DNA from 3 places in the Limnobacter sp. G6BE5S genome. Region 1 is predicted to be linked to each of the others. Evidence: predicted binding sites of a transcription regulator. Region 1 holds the regulator's gene; each other region holds the start of a gene.

The links. The regulator sigma-54, encoded in region 1, starts transcription at its own class of promoters, with help from an activator protein. The targets are predictions, from matches to a motif close to TGGCANGNAANCTGCTTT.
Region 2: a site for sigma-54 is predicted at 1,276-1,293, ahead of prpB (methylisocitrate lyase). Genes of this name have one in related genera too.
Region 3: a site for sigma-54 is predicted at 2,128-2,145, ahead of glnA (type I glutamate--ammonia ligase). Genes of this name have one in related genera too.

What each region holds. Positions count from the first base shown of each region.
Region 1 is NZ_JBZFLM010000001.1:127,661-132,503, forward strand. It holds gene lptC (LPS export ABC transporter periplasmic protein LptC) at 1-209, shown strand, start outside; gene lptA (lipopolysaccharide transport periplasmic protein LptA) at 206-787, shown strand; gene lptB (LPS export ABC transporter ATP-binding protein) at 784-1,539, shown strand; gene ACVL1J_RS00615 (RNA polymerase factor sigma-54) at 1,552-3,072, shown strand; gene hpf (ribosome hibernation-promoting factor, HPF/YfiA family) at 3,113-3,442, shown strand; gene ACVL1J_RS00625 (PTS sugar transporter subunit IIA) at 3,553-4,023, shown strand; gene hprK (HPr(Ser) kinase/phosphatase) at 4,028-4,843, shown strand, end outside.
Region 2 is NZ_JBZFLM010000002.1:146,920-151,762, reverse strand. It holds gene prpR (propionate catabolism operon regulatory protein PrpR) at 1-1,127, opposite strand, end outside; gene prpB (methylisocitrate lyase) at 1,322-2,203, shown strand; gene prpC (bifunctional 2-methylcitrate synthase/citrate synthase) at 2,262-3,425, shown strand; gene acnD (Fe/S-dependent 2-methylisocitrate dehydratase AcnD) at 3,428-4,843, shown strand, end outside.
Region 3 is NZ_JBZFLM010000004.1:122,372-127,214, reverse strand. It holds gene ACVL1J_RS08555 (DUF4124 domain-containing protein) at 1-397, opposite strand, end outside; gene glnA (type I glutamate--ammonia ligase) at 575-1,987, opposite strand; gene ACVL1J_RS08545 (rhodanese-like domain-containing protein) at 2,324-2,794, shown strand; gene ACVL1J_RS08540 (fluoride efflux transporter FluC) at 2,811-3,194, opposite strand; gene moaE (molybdopterin synthase catalytic subunit MoaE) at 3,191-3,658, opposite strand; gene moaD (molybdopterin converting factor subunit 1) at 3,660-3,917, opposite strand; gene ACVL1J_RS08525 (molybdopterin molybdotransferase MoeA) at 3,914-4,843, opposite strand, start outside.

The sequences.
Region 1 (4,843 bases):
TGACCAGCCAAGACGAAGGGCTTGTGACCACCATGAAGTCTGAAGAAATACGAATCGACAACATCACCAACGAAATTTCCACCGACAAGAATGTATTGGTAACCCGGCCTGGCCAAAGGTTTGAGGCACAGGGTGCAACATTGAACAACGACACAGGCGAATTGATAGCGCAAGGCTCGGTCAAATTTCGCATAGAGGCAAAACGATGAAATGCTCCAACTGGATTTCCATGGCACTGGCAGCACAGGCACTGGCTTTCGGGGTCAGCGTGCACGCACTGGAAGCTGACAAACGGCAACCTACCACCATCGACGCCAACCAGATGACGTACAACGAAAAGTCGAACGTGAACGTGTTTACAGGCAATGTGTTACTAACGCGCGGAAGCCTTGTGATTCGCGGCGACAAACTCACGTTGACTGAACGCAGCGACGGCACCCAATTCGCCACAGTGGAAGGAAAACCCGCCCGCTTCAAACAACAACGCGACTCTGAACGCCCCAATGAAGTCTTGCTGATCAACGGCACTGGCAACACGATTGAATTTGACGGCGACAAATCGATTGTTACGCTGACCGGCGCAGCCAGCATTCAGAAAAGCACCAATGGTCAGCTGACTGAATCAATTTCCGGCACCAAAATTACTTATGAACAGAACACCGAATTTTTGAATGTGGTGGGCTCGCCCAACAGCAGCGGATCCTCTCGCGTGCAGGCAGTCATCAAGCCGAAAACCCAAGCGCCTGCACCAGCGCCCGAACCAGCGCCAAAAGGGGGCAGCAAGTGAGTAACACCCCCGCTCAAACCTTGACTGGTCAGGGCCGACTTCAGGCACTCAGCCTGCGCAAGGCCTACCGCAGCAAGCGTGTAATTGAAGATGTCTCACTGCATGTGGACACCGGTGAAGTGGTTGGCTTGCTGGGCCCCAATGGTGCTGGCAAAACCACCTGCTTTTACATGATCGTGGGCCTGGTCAGCGCCGACGAAGGCAATATCTGCCTCGAAGGCCGTGACATCACGCTTCAACCCATTCATGAACGTGCGCGTGCGGGCCTGTCCTATCTTCCCCAAGAGGCTTCCGTATTTCGCAAGTTGACGGTGGAAGAAAACATTCGCGCTGTACTGGAAATTAATCCGCCCAAAGACAAAACGGTGGACCAAGCGGTTGAAGACTTGCTCAACGACCTGCAAATTTCACACATTCGCACCTCGCTGGCCGCCTCACTTTCAGGTGGCGAACGCCGCCGCCTGGAAATTGCGCGCGCATTGGGCAGCCAACCCCGCTTTATTTTGCTGGATGAGCCTTTCGCAGGCGTAGACCCAATCGCCGTACTGGAAATTCAACGCATTGTGGCCTTTCTGAAATCGAAAGGAATTGGCGTGTTGATCACCGACCACAACGTGCGCGAAACGCTGGGCATTTGCGATCGTGCTTACATTATCAGTGCAGGTCGAGTATTGGCCTCGGGTAGTCCGGAACAAATTGTGAAGAACGACGATGTACGCCGCGTGTATCTCGGCGAACACTTCCGGATGTAAAGCTGAGCCCCCATGAAACAATCCCTTCAGCTTAAAGTTTCCCAAAATCTCACGCTCACGCCGCAGCTTCAGCAATCCATTCGATTGCTGCAACTGTCCACACTCGAACTGCAGCAGGAAATTCAACAGGCACTGGCCGAAAACCCGCTACTCGAGCTGGCCGATGAAGAGGCTGTTGAAGGCGAACGTACACTCAGCCTGGACAGCAGCAATGGCGAATTGCACGAGCCACAGGGCGACAGCTTCGAAGCCGAACCGGACCCACGCAAAGCCAGTGAGCCCGTCAGCGATCAACAAGCTGAACAAGACAACCAAAGCGAAGAAATTGTTCAACGCGAGACCATCGACTCCATTCAGGACAACTGGGAAGGTGACTGGCGCGACAACAGCGGCGCAGGTGCCGATGGCGACGAAGAAAAACCCGGCCTTCAACTGGCTGCGCCCGACAGCAGCCTGCACCAACACCTCATCGACCAGCTGCGCATGACGCAGGCCAGCGAACGCGACAAAAACCTGGTGCTGTGGCTGATCGACTACCTTAGCGACGATGGCTACCTGACCGTTGAACTTGAAGACCTGTGGGAAACCTTGCAGGACGAACCCGACCTGGAGTTTGAAGAACTGAGCGCGGCACTGCGCCTGCTGCAAAGCTTCGACCCACCCGGCGTGGGCGCACGCAATGCGGCAGAGTGCCTGTTGCTGCAACTGGCCCAGCGCCGGGACATTACTTGCCAAACAAACCTGTACGGCAACTGCCAACACATTATCCGCGACCATTTGAGTTTGCTCGCCCAGCGTGACTTCACCAAACTGAAGAAAGCCCTGAATGTCGACGAAGACACTTTAAAGATCTGCCATCAAATAATCCGCTCGCTAGAACCTTTTCCCGGCGCGCGCTTTCGGCGCATTGACGACGATCATGTGGTGCCCGATGTCATTGTTAAAAAACTCAGTGGACAATGGCATGTGCAGCTCAACCCCGATGTAATGCCCAAAATTCGAATCAATGAAATGTACGCCTCGATCCTGAGGTCTCACCGTGGTCAAAGCGCACAACTCAGCGCGCAACTTCAAGAGGCCCGGTGGCTCTTAAAAAACGTTCAACAGCGATTTGACACTATTTTACGGGTGAGCCAAGCGATCGTAGAACGACAAATCGGCTACTTCAATCATGGCGAAATCGCAATGCAACCCTTGGTTCTGCGGGAAATTGCTGATTTACTGGGACTGCATGAATCGACCGTGTCAAGGGTTACCACGCAAAAATATATGTTGACGCCCTATGGGTTGGTTGAGCTAAAGTATTTCTTCGGAAGTCATGTTTCCACCGATTCAGGTGGGCAAGCTTCCAGCACGGCCATCCGTGCACTCATCAAGCAACTGATTTCTGCGGAGGACGCCAAGCAGCCGATATCTGACAGCCAAATCGCCGACCTACTCGGTCAACAGGGCATCGTGGTCGCAAGACGCACGGTCGCTAAATACCGGGAATCACTGAAAATACCCCCGGTGAACATGCGTAAGTCGCTTTAAAGTTAAAGCTTCCCCCCGCAGCAACGAAAGGAGATACCTTATGAACTTGAACATCAATGGTCATCATCTGGAAGTTACCCCAGCTATTCGAAATTATGTAATTGAAAAACTGGACCGGGTGAAAAGGCATTTTGATCACGTCATTGATGCATCGGTGACCATCTCGGTGGTCAAGCTGGTTCAAAGGGCAGATGTTACGCTGCACGTTCGCGGCAAAGACATACACGCTGAATCAAGTCATGAAAACCTCTACGCAGCCATTGATGCGCTGGCCGACAAACTCGATCGCCAGGTATTGCGGCACAAAGACAAACTTACCAATCACAATCACACGCCCATAAAACACCAAGTGGTAGAAGAAGCTGAATAAACCACTGTAATTTCAGGGAAATTCAAAAGGCGGACTTCAATCCGCCTTTTGTGTTTTTATGGCGTATAATCGGCCCCACGATTAGAAGCGGGTCTCAGGAATCAACAGCGATGAACTTGATCGCAAATCTACTTCCACCATCCAACATATTGTTGGACACACAGGTCACCAGCAAAAAGCGCGTGTTTGAACAGGCCGGACTGGTCTTTGAAAACAACCAGGGCATTGCACGGTCCAAGGTGTTCGACAGTCTTTTTGCGCGTGAGCGTTTGGGCTCCACTGGCCTTGGCCAGCAGGTGGCGGTGCCGCATGGCCGCATCAAAGGCCTGCGCGAACCCATCGCCAGCCTTGTGCGTGTGCAAGATCCCATTCCGTTTGATGCCCCTGACGGCCAACCCGTCAAGCTACTCATGTTTTTGCTGGTGCCTGAAAGCGCAAACCAGCATCATCTGGATATACTGTCAGAACTGGCTCAAATGCTGTCTGACAAGGATTTCCGTGAGAAACTCATGACAGAATCCGATCCTGGTGCCACTCACCAATTGATCGCCAACTGGGAGCCTTACCAACCAGCGAGTTAAGCCTGTGAAGCAACTGAAAGAACTGATCGAAGCCAACCGCAACAAACTCAAACTCGACTGGCTTGCCGGTTTAAACGGTGGTGATCGTCACCTTGATCTTCAGTGCTTCGCATCCTCCGATCTCGTAGGTCACCTCAACACCATTCACCCTGGCCGTATCCAGGTTTTTGGTCGCCAGGAAATCGAATACTTCGCCCGCATCAGCGATGCTCGCAAAAAACATCAAATTGATAAACTGATCGAAGGCGACCCTCCCGCCATCATCGTCGCCGAATCTTTTCAGCCACACGCATTGCTCAAAGCGGCTTGCGACGAATCCAACATCCCGTTGCTGGCCACACCGCTGTCTGCCGCAGAAATTATCGACTTTCTGCGCGTATACATCAACAAATGGCTGGCCCCCACCACCATGATGCACGGCGTGTTCATGGACGTGCTCGGCATGGGCGTGCTCATTTGTGGTGAATCGGGATTGGGCAAAAGCGAACTCGGTCTTGAATTGATTTCTCGCGGCCATGGCTTGGTGGCCGACGACGTGGTGGAATTCTCGCGCGTGGCCCCCAACCTTATTGAAGGCCGTTGCCCCGAATTGATCCGCAACTTGATGGAAGTGCGTGGGGTTGGGCTGCTCGACATCAAGGCAATTTTTGGTGAAACGGCAGTGCGCCGTAAAATGCGGCTCAAGCTGATTGTGCATTTGGTGCGCAAAGCGTCTTTGGAATTGCATCAGGAACGACTGGTCACCGAACCGCAATTCCAGGAAGTGCTTGGACTCCCCATTCGCAAAGCCATCTTGCCCGTGGCCGCGGGCCGAAACCTT
Region 2 (4,843 bases), on a different contig from region 1:
ATCTGGATCAACATTTCATTCAAGCGGAAATACAAGTCTTCACGAAAGCGCCCTTCTTCAACAGCTTGCTGCAAGTTTACATTGCTGGCAGCCAGCAGCCTGAAATCGACTTTTCGCGAAGAGGCTGAACCGATTCGGCGTACTGTGCCATCTTCCAGAATACGCAACAAGCGGGTTTGAAAGGCCAGCGGCATGTCGCCAATTTCATCGAGAAACACGGTGCCGCCTTGCGCGCTTTCAAACATGCCGGCACGCCCACCTTTCACGGCCCCTGAAAACGCGCCCTCCTCATAACCAAACAGCTCGCTTTCCAGCAGGCTTTCAGTGAGCGATGCGCAGTTAATGGCCACAAAAGGCTTGCCCGCCCGGGGGCTGGCAGTGTGAATGGATTGGGCCACCAGTTCTTTGCCCACCCCTGTTTCACCTTGAATAAGAACAGAAAAATCAATGCTGCCACACAAGCGAATGGTGCTTCGAAGCCTTTGCACGGCTGCGCTGCTGCCAATCAAATCCTGTTCGGTGTGAAAGGTATAGGCCTGGCTATTGCGCCGCACACCGCCAGTGGCTTTGGCGCTGGCCAAACGAGTGGCCTCATCAAAGGCCTTGACCACCCCTTGGCGAGAATAAATCAGAATGGCATCCATACCCATTTCCTGGGCAATTTCAGTCACCAGGCCAGACCCAACCACCACCTGAACGCCGAGTTGTGCCAGTTCGCGCACAGCGCGGCGGGCGTCTTCGGGGGTTCGATAGGTGCGTGTACTGAGGGGAACATCAAAGGCTCGGGCAAACTGCTCCAGTTCGTCGAAGGAATGTTCATAGCTGACCAAACCGACTGCCGAAGACGCTTTTCTGGCTGAGGCCAAGGCTTGCATCACATCAAAACCATCGGTACGAATAATGACCAAGGGCGCTTCGAGCTGATTCTGAAGGAAGGCTGCATTTGAACCAGCCGCAATAAACACGTCGGCCGTGTCGGTGTAATAGCGATTTCGGGCGTAGGCCAAAGCGTCTTCATAGGCTTTGGGCACCAGTTCAATATTGGCTGAACTGGTGTAATCGCGCGCAATTTCGCGCAATGTGCCTGCCAGGGCACTGATGCTGAACACCACGATTCTGGGTTTCATTTAAAACACCTTCTTTACCATTTGAAACATATTTGCGTTTCATCTTACACAAAAGTGTTTCAAATGAATAGGCAAATTTTCACAATATTGATTAGATTAATCTCTTAAACAATTGTTAAAAAAAGATATTTTTTATTTTTATTGAAACTGGCACGAACCCTGCACCACAAAAAACATACAACAAGGAGAACACCATGACTCAAAATTCAGCTGGCGCCCGTTTTCGTCAGGCCGTAAAAGAAGAACAACCGTTGCAAGTAATCGGCGCGATCAACGCCAACCACGCCTTGCTGGCCAAACGTGCTGGTTTCAAAGCCATTTACCTGAGTGGTGGTGGTGTGGCGGCTGGGTCGCTCGGCCTGCCCGACCTTGGCATTTCAGGCCTGGATGATGTGTTGACCGACGTGCGCCGCATTACTGATGTGTGCGACACCCCACTGCTGGTCGACGTCGACACTGGTTTTGGATCATCGGCCTTCAACATTGCCCGTACCACCAAGGCAATGATGAAAGCTGGCGCAGCAGCCATGCACATTGAAGACCAAGTGGGCGCCAAGCGCTGTGGCCACCGCCCAGGCAAAGCCATTGTGACCCAGGCTGAAATGGTTGATCGCATCAAAGCGGCAGTGGATGCTCGCGGTTCAGATGATTTTGTGATCATGGCCCGCACTGATGCGCTGGCCGTGGAAGGTTTGCAGTCAGCAATCGACCGGGCCTGCGCTTGCGTTGAAGCCGGTGCCGACATGATTTTCCCCGAAGCCATGACTGAACTGAGCATGTACCGACAGTTTGTCGACGCCGTGAAAGTGCCCGTGCTGGCCAATATCACTGAGTTTGGTTCTACACCCCTGTTTACCACCGAAGAATTGAAAGGTGTGGGCGTGGGCTTGGTGCTGTACCCCTTGAGCGCTTTCCGCGCGATGAACAAAGCCGCACAGAATGTGTATGAGGCTGTTCGCCGCGACGGCACGCAAAAGAATGTTTTAGACACCATGCAAACTCGCATGGAGCTGTATGACAGCATTGGCTACCACGATTTTGAGCAGAAACTGGACGCCTTATTTAAGCAGAAATAACTTTAATAAAACACAATAAACAATTGTTATAAAACATTTAATTTGACAGGAGACAGCAATGTCTGAGCAACAAACAACAACAACCCCTGGCTTCAAGCCGAAGAAATCTGTAGCCCTTTCCGGTACCGCCGCTGGCAACACTGCCCTGTGTACGGTTGGCCGCACAGGTAACGATTTGGCTTACCGCGGTTACGACATTCTGGACCTGGCCACCACCACCGAATTCGAAGAAATTGCTTACCTGCTGGTGCATGGCAAACTGCCTACAACAGCTGAACTGGCTGGCTACAAACTGAAACTGAAAGCCTTGCGTGGTATTCCTGCAGGCGTGAAACAGGCTTTGGAAGCCCTGCCCCCTTCAGCACACCCCATGGACGTGATGCGCACAGGTGTTTCCGTGCTGGGCTGCCTGCAACCCGAGAAAGACGACCACAACCACCCTGGTGCGCGTGACATTGCCGACAAGCTGATGGCTTCGCTGGGTTCAATGTTGCTGTACTGGTACCACTACAGCCACAACGGCAAGCGCATTGAAGTAGAAACCGACGATGATTCAATCGGCGGCCACTTCCTGCACCTGCTGCACGGCGAAAAACCGCGCGACAGCTGGGTTAGCGCCATGCACACCTCACTGATTCTGTACGCAGAGCACGAATTCAATGCCTCTACCTTCACCAGCCGCGTGGTGGCGGGTACAGGATCGGATATGTATTCCGCCATTTGTGGCGGCATTGGTGCCCTGCGTGGCCCCAAGCACGGTGGCGCCAACGAGGTGGCCTTCGAAATCCAGAAGCGCTACGACAATCCAGATGAAGCCGAGGCCGACATTCGCGCCCGTGTTGAACGCAAAGAAGTGGTGATTGGTTTTGGTCACCCGGTGTACACCGTGAGCGACCCCCGCAACGTGGTGATCAAGAAAGTGGCAGAGGATTTGTCCAAAGAACAGAACAACATGAAGATGTACAACATCGCCGAACGCCTGGAAAGCACAATGTGGGAAATCAAAAAAATGTTCCCGAACCTGGACTGGTTCAGCGCGGTGAGCTACCACATGATGGGCGTGCCCACTGCCATGTTCACCCCGCTGTTTGTAATTGCCCGCACTTCCGGCTGGAGCGCCCACGTAATTGAACAACGCATTGACGGCAAGATCATTCGCCCAAGCGCCAATTACACGGGCCCGGAAGACCAGAAATTTGTAGCCATCAAGGATCGCAAATAAGCATGAACACACAATTCAGAAAGAACCTGCCCGGCACCCAGCTTGATTTCTTCGACACCCAGGCGGCTGTTGATGCGATCGAGCCTGGTGCTTGGGACAAACTGCCCTACACCAGCAAGGTGTTGGCCGAGCAACTGGTGCGCCGCTGTGAACCCAGCGCACTCACCGAGAGCCTAAAACAATTCATTTACCGCAAGCGCGACCTGGACTTTCCCTGGTACCCTGCGCGCGTGGTGTGCCACGACATTCTGGGCCAAACGGCTTTGGTGGACTTGGCTGGCCTGCGCAATGCGATTGCCGACCAAGGTGGCGACCCATCCCTGGTCAACCCGGTGGTGCCCACGCAATTGATTGTGGACCATTCACTGGCTGTGGAATGTGGTGGATTTGATCCCGATGCATTTCAGAAAAACCGCGACATCGAAGAACGCCGCAACGAAGACCGTTTCCACTTCATCAACTGGACCAAAACCGCATTCAAGAATGTGGACGTGATTCCAGCGGGCAACGGCATCATGCACCAGATCAATCTGGAAAAAATGTCGCCGGTGGTGCAGGTTCGCGAAGGCGTTGCTTTCCCCGACACCTGTGTGGGCACGGACAGCCACACGCCACACGTGGATGCGCTGGGCGTGATCTCGATTGGCGTGGGTGGTCTTGAAGCAGAAACCGTGATGCTGGGCCGTGCGTCGATGATGCGCCTGCCCGACATCGTGGGTGTGGAACTGACTGGCAAGCGCCAGCCCGGCATTACCGCCACCGACATCGTGCTGGAACTGACCGCATTTTTGCGCAAGGAACGCGTGGTGGGTGCTTACCTGGAGTTTTTCGGTGAAGGCGCGAATAGCCTGAGCATCGGCGACCGCGCCACGATTTCGAACATGACACCAGAATACGGTGCCACCGCGGCGATGTTCTACATCGACGAGCAAACCATTGACTACCTGAAGTTGACTGGCCGTGAAGACGAGCAAGTGAAGCTGGTGGAACAATACGCCAAGCACACCGGCCTGTGGGCCAGCAAAATGGTGGGCGCTGAATATGAACGCGTACTGAGCTTTGATTTGAGCAAGGTGGTGCGCAGCATGGCTGGCCCTTCCAACCCGCATGCGCGCGTGGCCACCAGTGATTTGGCGGCAAAAGGCATTGCAGTGAATCTGGACAAGGCCCGCGAGGAAGAGGCAAACGGCCTGATGCCCGATGGCGCTGTGATTATCGCCGCCATTACCAGTTGCACCAACACCAGCAACCCACGCAACGTGGTGGCAGCCGCGCTGTTGGCACGCAAAGCCAATGAAATGGGCCTGGTACGCAAGCCTTGGGTTAAATCTTCATTTGCACCCGGCTCGAAAGTGGCCGAGTTGTATCTGAAAGAATCAGGGCTTTTAAGCGATCTTGAAAAGTTGGGCTTTGGCATT
Region 3 (4,843 bases), on a different contig from region 1:
GCTGGCCGTTTTTGTATTCGTCTTGCAAAGACTTCAACTTGCTTTCTTCAATGCGCAACTCTTCTTGCATAATTTTCATTCGATCGTCTTTCGCATTGAAATCAGAGGCTGAACGGTTGTCGTAAGCAGCCGTGGCTCGCCTTCCAGAACCACCGGTGGAGGAAGGCCCGGACATTCCGTTGCTTTTTGAGGCTGAACGGGGAGAAGGCACCACAGTAATCGGATTCAGGTTCAAAGGCACACAGCCGGCACCACCATCCGAGTTTTGATAGGTTCGAACACCGTCTGCGCCTGTACACACAAACATTTCGGTGCCTTTGGCTTGCGCCTTGGGTACAACAAAAACCCCCAGCACCAAGGCAAAAAATAAATGTTGGATGACGCTCGACTTCACCATGGTTGCATCTCTAAAAAATTCCGGACGACTTTCATGATACTCGATCCCCTTCGGAAGCCCCTCCCCATTGAAGGCGAGTGCTGATACCAGACGGGGGAAGACCTTTACAAACTGTTCAAAACAAAAATGGCCCTTTGCAGGGCCATTTTCACATCGGACTAATGCGTACAGTCTGAATTACAGGCCGTAGTACATGTCGTATTCAGCTGGGTGTGGGCTCATGCGCAAGCGCTGAACTTCTTCCATTTTCAAGGCAATGTATGAATCAATCATTTCCTTGCTGAACACGCCACCACGAGTCAGGAACTCGTGGTCAGCCTGCAGGGCTTCCAATGCCTGTTCCAGGCTGGAACACACGGTTGGTACCAATGCGTCTTCTTCTGGAGGCAAGTCATACAGGTTTTTGGTTGAGGCTTCACCGGGGTGAATCTTGTTCTGAATGCCGTCCAGACCAGCCATCAACAAGGCAGAAAACGCCAGGTATGGGTTGGCCATTGGATCCGGGAAGCGCGCTTCAATGCGGCGACCCTTGGGGTTGGACACGTGTGGAATGCGGATAGAAGCAGAACGGTTCTTGGCAGAGTAAGCCAGTTTTACCGGCGCTTCGTAATGAGGCACCAAACGCTTGTACGAGTTTGTAGATGGGTTGGTGATCGCGTTCAGGGCACGTGCGTGCTTGATGATACCGCCGATGTAGTACAGGGCGAAATCAGACAAACCTGCGTAACCGTTACCAGCAAACAGGTTCACGCCGTCTTTCCAGATCGACTGGTGAACGTGCATACCGGAACCGTTGTCGCCCCACATTGGCTTGGGCATGAATGTGGCTGTTTTGCCATAGCTGGCGGCCACGTTCCATACGGTGTACTTCAAAATTTGAGTCCAGTCAGCGCGCTTGGTCAGCGTGGAGAACATGGTGCCGATTTCGTTCTGGCCTGCGCCAGCCACTTCGTGGTGGTGCACTTCAACGGGTACGCCTTGCTGTTCCAGCAACAGACACATTTCCGAACGAATGTCCTGGAAAGAATCAGTTGGGGACACAGGGAAATAGCCGCCTTTTACTGTTGGGCGATGACCCAGGTTACCGTGCTCGTAATCGATGCTGGTAGACCATGCAGCTTCTTCTGATTTGATCTTGAAGAAACAGCCAGACATTTCATCACCCCAGGTGATGCTGTCGAAAATAAAGAATTCGGGTTCTGGACCGAAGTAGGCCGTGTCGCCCAGGCCAGAGGACTTCAGATAAGCTTCAGCACGGCGCGCGATGGAGCGTGGGTCGCGGTCGTAACCCTTGCCATCGGTTGGCTCGATTACATCGCAAGTCAAAATCAGTGTGGGCTCTTCGCGGAACGGGTCCATGCGAGCAGTGTCAGCATCGGGCACCAATAGCATGTCAGAGGCTTCAATGCCTTTCCAGCCAGCGATGGAAGAGCCATCGAATGCATGGCCAGACTCGAACTTGTCTTCGTCAAACATCTTAACTGGCACAGACACGTGCTGTTCTTTGCCTTTGGTGTCGGTGAAGCGGAAGTCAATAAACTTCACTTCGTTTTCCGCAACCATCTTCATTACATCTTGGGCGGTCGCCATTGAAAATCTCCTGGTACGTGAGGTGGATAGTGATCTAAAAAAATTCTGGGTTGAACTCTTTGATTTAAGCGAAACAATAGCACGTTCGATACAGCTATATATGACGCTCAGCACGAATTCAATCTTCAACGTGGAGGGGTAAAGCAAAGTTCATACCAAGTCGCAGGCAACACCAAATCAAGGCTTCACGCAGGTCACTTTGAATCCATCCAATCTGATTTGCACCATTACAGTGCAAAACGCACCACAACGGTGCAAATTAGTATTTTGTCTAATCGATCGCATGCTTGTATTACAATACACTCATTGATAATGCCATTTGCGAACAACATCTTGATGCCACCATCCACCTCACAACAATTGATTGACCTGGCCAAACAGTACGCGTCTGAAAAGGGGCTGGGCTATTTGGGCGCGCTGACCCCCCAAGAAGCCTGGGCGTTACTCAATACCGATGAAAATGCCGTGCTGATTGATGTGCGAACAGACGCAGAACTGGATTGGGTTGGGCAAGTGAGTTTTTCAGAGGACCGCTCATTTCACGTGGAGTGGAACAATTATCCCGACGGAATACGCAACCCAGACTTTATTGCTCAAATTGAAGCGCGGGTTGAAAAGCATCAACCGGTACTTTTTATTTGCAGAAGCGGTGCTCGCTCACACCATGCCGCCACATTGGCTGCCAAGCATGGTTTTGAATTTGCAATCAATGTTCTGGAAGGATTTGAGGGTGACAAGAACGACTTTCACCAGCGTTCGAGTACAAATGGATGGCGTTTTCATGGGCTGCCCTGGGAGCAACATTAACGCCGCAATATGGGCATTATTGCCCGAAAAGGCCAAACAACCTGCCAGCCACAAAAAACGCTGCCAAACAGCCCAGCACATGCACTGCGGCATGCCCCAAGGCCAGTACAGGCTTGTCGAGCAACAAATTAGCGCCTTCGGCTGTGAAAGCAGAGAAAGTGGTCAACCCACCCAATACCCCAGTCATGAGAAACAAACCCACAGGGTTGGCTTTTAGCCACACGGGTCCCAAAACCGAGAACAAAATACCGGCGACAAAGCCGCCCGCCAGGTTGGCCGCCAAGGTCCCGATTTGAAAAGGTAACCAGGCGGGTTGGATCAATACCAACCCCAGGCCATAACGCCCTACTCCACCCAAGCCTGCGCCCACAAACACTGCCAAGGCGTTCAGCGCACTCACTGAGCCTGCTCCCAACGTGTTTTGGCGGAATCGTCGCTGTCGCGTGCGGACACCCAACGCGCACCGTCAGGCGTGTCTTCCTTTTTCCAGAAGGGCGCTTCTGTTTTCAGGTAATCCATGATGAACTCACAGGCCAAAAAAGCCTGCTGCCGGTGTTCGCTGGTGGCTGCGGCAAACACGATCTGATCCTCAGGATACAGTGACCCTACTCGGTGAATAATCATGGCTGATGTAATTTCGAACCGTGCATCAGCCACCTTCAAAATGTTTTCAAGTGCCTTTTCCGTCATGCCCGGGTAATGCTCAAGGGTCATTGCCTGAACTTTGCTGTTGTCGTTGATGTCGCGCACGGTGCCAATAAAGCTTGCCACTGCACCAATTTCGGGCAAACCTTGCCGAAGCCAGCGAATTTCCTCGGCCACATCAAAATCTGCCTCTTGAACCAAGACCTTGGAGCGCTTCATTTCAACCCCCTGTAACCGGCGGGAAAAAGGCGACCTCTGCGTGCTCAGCCACGGGGGTTTCATCATCGGCCATGTCCTGGTTTACAGCAGCACGCACACGCCCCACTTCTGAAATGGCCCTGGCGAAATCTGGATACTCGGCACACAAATAGGCACGCAAACCTGCCACGGTTGCAGGTGAAAATATCGCGTTGATCTCCAGACCGTCGCGCCCAACATATTCTTTCAGGCTCGCAAAAAACCGCACTTTTACTTTCATTTCATCAAATCCTGATACGACACGTAATCAACCCAGCCGCCCGGCTCAACTTGCTGCCCTTTGGCCAATCTGATCAAACCGCTGGAGCTGGCCAGCGAAGTCAACACGCCCGAGCTTTGATTCGCAAACAAACCCGCTTTGTCAGATTGTACATCGACCCGCAAAAACTCTTCACGGCGAGAATCGGGCTTGCTCCAGGCAAAATCCGCTTTTACTTTTCGCATGCGCGAACGCCAGTCCACCTCATTTCGGGCTTGGCCTTCCAGCAGGCCCAGAAAGGGTTTCACAATCAACTGAAAAGCGACTGCGCTCGAGACTGGATTACCAGGCAACCCGAAAAACCAGCTTTGCCCACCACCTGGTCGATTGATATGACCAAATGCAATGGGCTTGCCGGGCTTCATCGCCACTTTCCATGAACGCAGCTGCCCCACTTTTTCAATGGCGGGTTTCACATGATCTTCTTCGCCAACCGACACCCCACCCGAGCTGATCACCGCATCGCAATCGGCCAAAGACTGTAGCGCAGTGCAGGTGGCCTCAAAATTATCAGGAACAATGCCCACCGAGCGCACTTCCATATTCATCGACTCAAGAAGACCACACCACACATACTCGTTGGAGTTGTAGATTTGACCGGGCTGTAAAACTTCTCCGGGGCTTTGAAGCTCGCTGCCAGTGACCATGACACCCACTTTCAGGCGCTTGGTGACCGCCACAGCGGGCACGCCAATCGAGGCCAGCAAGCCCACATGAATTGCATCCAGGCGGGTGCCTTTGGACAACACCACCTGCCCGCTCGCAATGTCTTCGCCCGCGCGGCGTATCCACTGCCCTGGCTTTGACAAGGCGTTGAACGTGACGCTGGCGTCGTCATTGACCACAGCGTCTTCCTGCATGATCACGGAATCTGCGCCCGGAGGAAT